Sagittula sp. P11: one gene and its partner. The protein of the gene in region 2 interacts with the protein of the main gene of each other region in a pairwise test. Links are inferred from orthologs where the notes say so. Each region holds a gene or a part of one and is shown on either strand. Other genes may lie near its edges. The genes, in order: CDO87_RS20270 and sfsA.

Region 1 (3,196 bases), 2.8 Mb from region 2 along the record:
GCCGCCCAGCTCGGCCACGAAGACGTCGTAGCGCAGCCGCTGCGCCGCCGCCACGTCCGCCGCGTCCCGGGCCAGCCGCACTGTAAAGCTGTCGCTCATGTGTTTCGTTCCGCCGGCCGCCCGGCGCCCTGTGCCACCCCGTATCCGGGCGCGTTCTAGAGCATCTCGGCCCGGTTTGGAAACGCCCAATTGCCGGGCGTGGCGCTTGCCGCGACCGCACAGTGGTTAACCATTTGTCAACCGGTGACGCCCTAGTTTAGGTTTCGAACACGGGAACGAGGGCCACGACCGAGCCGTCGAGCACGACCTTGCCCTGTTCCCTGAAATTGACGGTGATGCGCCCGTCGATGTTGGACTGGACCTGACCCAGGCCCCAATCCGGCTGATCCGGATGGCGGACGATCTGACCGGGCTCCAGCAAGGCGTTGATGTCGTTCATGTCCGTTCGTCCTTGTGGAGATAGAAATGCAGAATGTCAGCGCCACGCTCGCAGCACTTGTGGGGTCGCGCCTGTGCCACGACCTTATCAGCCCGATCGGTGCGATCCAGAACGGACTTGAGCTGATTGCCCTGTCGGGGGCCGACCAGTCCAGCCCGGAGATGACGCTGATCCAGGACAGCTGCGCCAGCGCCGCGGCGCGCATCCGGTTCTTCCGGGTGGCCTATGGCGCGGCGGGCGAGGCGCAGATGATGTCGCGCCGCGAGATCGCCGGCATCCTGTCGGGCGTGACCAGCGGCGGGCGGCTGACGGCGGAATGGTCGGCGGCGGAGGACCAGCCGCGCCCGGAGGTGCAGCTCTGCTTCCTGGCCTTCCAGTGCTGCGAGAGCGCGCTGCCCATGGGCGGCGCCGTGCGGATCGAGAACGACGCGGCCGGCTGGACGGTGCGCGCATCGGGCGCACGGATCAACGGCGACCGGACGTACTGGGATCACATCAACGGCGCGGCGCCGCTGGACACGCCGCCGCCCGACAAGGTGCATTTCGCGTTGCTGCCGATCCTCGCAGCAGTGCGCGGGCGGCAGTTGCTGGCCACCCTGACGGACGATTCGATCACCCTGAAGATCGCCTGACGCAAGGTCCCGGAGCGGCCCGCCCGGAGCGGAGCGGGGCGGCGGCGCGAAGCCCCGCCCTACGTCATGTCGCGCAGGGCGGGTGCCGTCAGCATCGTCACTTCCGCAGGATGCCGTCGCCTTCGACGAGGTACTTGAACGAGGTGAGCTGCTCGACCCCCACCGGGCCGCGGGCGTGCATCTTGCCGGTGGCGATGCCGATCTCGGCGCCCATGCCGAACTCTCCGCCGTCGGCGAACTGCGTCGAGACGTTGCGCATCAGGATCGCCGAATCGAGCCGCTGGAAGAACCGGGCGGCGGCGGCATCGTCCTCGGTGATGATGCAGTCGGTGTGGTTCGAGCCGTAGCGCCGGATGTGCGCGATGGCGGCGTCGATGTCGTCCACCACCTTCGCGGCGATCACCATGTCGAGGTATTCCTTGCCCCAGTCGGCCTCTGTCGCCTCCTCGGTGCCGGCGATGGCGCGCAGGGTCTCGTCGGCGCGCACCTCCACCCCGGCGTCGATCAGCGCCCGGATGATGCCCTGCCCGATGTCGTCGACCACGTCGCGGTGGATCAGCAGGCATTCGGCGGCGCCGCAGATGCCGGTGCGCCGGGTCTTGGCGTTCTTGACGACCGAGAGCGCCTTCACCGGGTCGGCGTCCTTGTCGATGTAGATGTGCACGATGCCTTCGAGGTGGGCGAAGACCGGCACGCGGGCCTCGCGCTGGACAAGACCCACGAGGCCCTTGCCGCCGCGCGGGATGATGACGTCGATGTAATCGGTCATGGTCAGCATCTCGGAGACGGCGGCCCGGTCGCGGGTCGGCACCATCTGGATCGCATCCTCGGGCAGACCGGCCTCCTGCAGGCCGTGCACGAGGCTGGCGTGGATCGCGGCGCTGGAGTGCAGCGATTCAGAGCCGCCGCGCAGGATCACCGCATTGCCCGACTTCAGGCAGAGCGCGCCCGCGTCCGCGGTCACGTTGGGCCGGGATTCGTAGATCACGCCGATCACGCCGAGCGGTGTGCGCACGCGCCGGATGTGCAGGCCCGAGGGCTGGTCCCATTCGGCGATGACCTTGCCCACGGGATCGTCCTGCTGCGCCACGGCGATCAGGCTGTCGCGGATCGCGGCGATGCGGTCCTCCGTCAGGGTCAGGCGGTCCATCATCGCGTCCGAGAGACCCTTTTCGCGCCCGTAGTCGAGGTCCTTTGCGTTGGCCTCGACGATGGCGGCGCGGTTGTCCCACAGGTGAGCTGCGGCGGATTCGAGCGCCTTCTGCTTGGCAGCGGCTGGTGCGAAGGCGAGATCCGCTGCGGCGGCGCGCGCGCGCGTGCCGATGTCCTGCATCAGGGCGGGGATGTCGGTGAGATCCTTCATGGGCCTTGCCTTCGTGGTTGGGGTTCGAGGGGTATTTTTACAGGGGATGCGCGCAGGGCGCCAGTTCTTCGGACGCCCGCGCGCGCCCCGGTTCAGAACGGGTCAGAGCGCCATGTCGTCGCGATGGACAAGCACGGCGCGCCCCGGATAGCCGAGGATCTGCTCGATCTCGGCGCTGTGGTGGCCGGCGATCTGGCGCGCCTCGGCGGCGGTGTAGCGGGCGAGCCCCTGCCCCAGCGTGGTGCCGTCGGGGGCGCGCAGCGTCACCGGGTCGCCCCGGCCGAAGGTGCCTTCGACACGGGTGAGACCTGCGGGCAGCAGGCTTTTCCCGCGGGCCAGCGCCTGCGTGGCGCCCGCGTCGATGATCAGCGTGCCCTGCGACTTCATCGCGGCGATCCAGCGCTTGCGGGCAGCGTGCGGGTCCATGTCGGCAACGAACAGCGTGTGCGGCGCCCCGTCCCTGAGGCGCGCCAGCGGGTGATCCGCCGCCCCGTGCATGATGACCATGGCGCAGCCGGAGGCCATGGCGGTCTTGGCGGCCATCACCTTGGTCTTCATCCCGCCCTTGGATAGGCCCGAGCCCGCGTCACCGGCCATCGCCTCGACCTGCGGTGTTATATCGTTCACCGTCGCGAGGCGCTGTGCCTGCGGGTCGTTGCCGGGGTTGCCGGTATAGAGCCCATCGACATCCGACAGCAGGATCAGCAGGTCGGCGCCGGTGGTGACGGCGATCTGCGCCGCGAGGCGGTCGTTGTCGCCATA
Region 2 (3,099 bases):
CAGACCTACGACGAGACCGAGGCGCCGCAGCTGCCCTACGGCTATCCGCTGATGGCCATGGCGGCGATGGTGCCGCCGGTGTGGAAACGCGTGATGAATCCGAAGGTCCGGGCCTGGCGGGCCCGCTATTACCCGGAGATCACCGACTGGTCCCCCTACAACAAGGCGCGCCATCCGATGCCGAGATAAAAGACCTTTCGGACGAAAGGTCTTTGGCGGCGAAGACTTTTCGTCCGAAAAGTCTTCCTGGCCCCGGCTGGAAGGTCGCACCCCGGCGGCTGCGGGGTGACAATGCCGCGCTGCGGCGGTATAGGGCGCGCGACATCATTTGCCTTTCAAGGACACGCCATGACGACGCTCGTATTCGGCCACAAGAGCCCCGACACCGATTCCACCGGCAGCCCGATCCTCTGGTCCTGGTACCTCAACGAGGTGAAGGGCGAGACCGCGAAGCCCGTCCTCCTGGGCGAGCCCAACACCGAAGCCGCCTTCATGCTGGAGCACTGGGGCCTCGCCAAGCCGGAGATCATCTCCTCGGTCGAGGCCGGCGCGCCGGTTGTCATCGTCGACACCAACAACCCGGCCGAGCTGCCGGCGGACATCAATGCCGCCGACATCCGTGCGATCATCGACCACCACAAGCTGGTCGGCGGGCTGGAAACCAAGGGTCCGATCGACATCACCGTGCGCCCGCTGGCCTGCACCGCGACGATCATGGTCGACATGATCGGCTCCGACATGGAGAAATGCCCGCGCGAGGTCCGCGGCGCCGCGCTGACCTGCATCCTCTCCGACACGCTGGAGTTCCGTTCGCCCACCACCACGCAGCACGACCGCGACGTGGCCGAGGGTCTGGCCCGTGACCTGGGCGTCGACCTGAGCGACTACGCGGCGAAGATGTTCGCGGCGAAGTCCGACGTCTCCGCCTTCTCCGACGCGGAGCTGATCCGGATGGACTCCAAGGAATACGAGGTCGACGGCACGAAGTTCCGCGTCTCCGTCCTTGAAACCACCGCGCCCGAGATCCCGCTGGGCCGCAAGGACAGCCTGATGGAGACCTTCAAGACCGTCGCGGCCGAGGACGGCGTGGACCAGGTCCTGCTGTTCGTCGTGGACATCCTGAAGGAAGAGGCCACCCTGCTGGTCCCGAACGACCTTGTGAAGGGCGTGGCAGAGAAGTCCTTCGGCGCGACCGTGTCCGGCGACACCGTGGTCCTGCCGGGCATCATGAGCCGCAAGAAGCAGATCATCCCGAACCTCAAGGTCTGAGGCGGGCGCGATCCTGCGCGTTGTTTTCCGGGCGCCCCTGCCGATGCGGGGGCGCCTTTTTCGTGCCGGGTCGGGGGCTCTGCCCCCGCTTCGCTCCCCCGAGGTAATTGGGCCAAGATGAACGGTCAGGGGCCGCGGAAGGGCAGCGGCTGGCCGAGGTCGATGCCATCGGGGCTGATCGCGCAGCCGAGGGCCAGGGTTTCCACGCCCGATGCGCCGGCCCGTGCGAAGGCTTCCGCGTAGGCCGGGTCGAGGTCGGGGGCGAGGGTGACGGTGCGGGCGTCGGTGCGCTGCACGAGGTAGAGCATCACCGCGCGGTGCCCCTGCCCCGCCATCGCGGCCAGTTCGCCCAGGTGTTTCGCACCGCGGGCGGTGCGGCTGTCGGGAAACTCCGCGAGGCCGGGCCGGCGCGAGAGGGTGACGGACTTGACCTCGACGTAGGTGTCGGGCCGCCCGGCGCCCGTCAGGAGGAAGTCGATGCGGCTGTTCTCGCCATACTTCACCTCGGGCCGGACGGTGTCGTAGCCGGCGAGTCCCGCGACCTCCCCCGCCGTGATGGCGTCCTTCAGCACGCGGTTGGCAGCGCCGGTGTCGACGCCGGTGAAGTGGCCGCCGCCGTGATCGACCAGCCGCCAGGCCCATTTCAGCTTCTTCTTCGGGTCGTCGTTGGGTTCCAGCCAGATCCGCTGGCCCGGATCGGCGAGGCCCAGCATCGATCCGGGGTTGGCGACATGAGCGGTCACCTGCGTTCCGTCGTCCAGCGTGCAGTCCGCCAGGAACCGCTTGTAGCGGCGTTCGAGGGTTGCAGGCACCAGATGTGTTTGAAAGCGCATGGAGCGGGCCCTATACGTTAACCACCCGGAGGCGCAAGGCGCCCGGGGCCAAGAGGAGGTGCCGCCCATGCCCAATCCCACCGCCGCCATGCTGGTGATCGGGGACGAGATCCTGTCCGGCCGGACGCGCGACAGCAACATGCACCACCTCGCGCAGGAATTCACCCGGCACGGCATCGACCTGCGCGAGGTGCGCATGGTCTCCGACGACCGGGCGGCGATCGTGGCGGCGGTCAACGCGCTGCGCCAGGCCTTCGACCACGTGGTGACATCCGGCGGGATCGGGCCGACGCATGACGACATCACCGCGCCCTGCGTGGCCGAGGCCTTCGGCGTGCCGATCTCGGTCAGGGAGGACGCGCGCGCGATCCTGCAGGCGCATTACGACCGCTCCGGCACCGAGATGAACGAGGCGCGGCTCCGGATGGCGCGCATCCCCGACGGCGCCACGCTGATCGACAACCCGATCTCCGCCGCCCCTGGGTTCAGCCTCGGCAACGTGCATGTCATGGCGGGTGTCCCGCAGATCTTCGAGGCGATGGTGGCGAGCCTGCTGTCGACGCTGGTGGGTGGTGCGCCGCTCCTGTCGCAGACCCTGCGCGTGCAGCGCGGCGAGGGCATGGTGGCGGAACCGCTGGGCGCATTGGCCGAGGAGTTCTCGGACCTGCAGTTCGGGTCCTACCCGTTCCAGAAGGACGGCATCTTCGGGACCAACGTGGTGGTGCGCGGCACCGATGCCGGGCGTCTCGACGCCGCGATGACGCGGCTCAACGCCCTCTTCGGCGACTGAAGGACGAAGATGATCCACCTCAAACCCGATCTCTCGCGGCTGTTCTCGGTCCTCGACACCACATGGCCCGCCGCGGCGCGGGTGGAGACCGGCCCCTGGACCCTGCGCGAGGGGCGTGGCGGCGGCAAGCGGGTGTCGGCGGCCACGGCGCGCGGGGCCTGGCGGGTGGACGACCTGACCGCCGCCGAGACGGCGATGCGGCTGATG

The links.
Region 1: the proteins of sfsA (region 2) and CDO87_RS20270 interact in binary tests that used the Escherichia coli proteins (3 or more experiments, as listed by UniProt). The link is inferred for Sagittula sp. P11 from one-to-one orthologs.

What each region holds. Positions count from the first base shown.
Region 1 is NZ_CP021913.1:4,206,276-4,209,471, reverse strand. Bases 302-3,179 are described here. They hold CDO87_RS20270 (glutamate-5-semialdehyde dehydrogenase), read right to left. Parts: upstream 2,435-3,179; coding sequence 1,169-2,434; downstream 302-1,168. Other genes in these bases: proB (glutamate 5-kinase), read right to left, coding at 2,537-3,179; CDO87_RS20275 (histidine phosphotransferase family protein), read left to right, coding at 466-1,071; CDO87_RS20280 (DUF3553 domain-containing protein), read right to left, coding at 302-439. Outside these bases: CDO87_RS20285 (GNAT family N-acetyltransferase), read right to left, coding at 1-99; more of CDO87_RS20280, read right to left, coding at 257-301; more of proB, read right to left, coding at 3,180-3,196. UniProt on the Escherichia coli protein: Catalyzes the NADPH-dependent reduction of L-glutamate 5-phosphate into L-glutamate 5-semialdehyde and phosphate. The product spontaneously undergoes cyclization to form 1-pyrroline-5-carboxylate.
Region 2 is NZ_CP021913.1:1,372,251-1,375,349, forward strand. Bases 249-3,029 are described here. They hold sfsA (DNA/RNA nuclease SfsA), read right to left. Parts: upstream 2,103-3,029; coding sequence 1,395-2,102; downstream 249-1,394. Other genes in these bases: CDO87_RS06695 (manganese-dependent inorganic pyrophosphatase), read left to right, coding at 349-1,269; CDO87_RS06705 (molybdopterin-binding protein), read left to right, coding at 2,170-2,892; CDO87_RS06710 (GNAT family N-acetyltransferase), read left to right, coding at 2,902-3,029. In the rest of the region: CDO87_RS06690 (alkane 1-monooxygenase), read left to right, coding at 1-189; more of CDO87_RS06710, read left to right, coding at 3,030-3,099. UniProt on the Escherichia coli protein: Binds to DNA non-specifically. Could be a regulatory factor involved in maltose metabolism.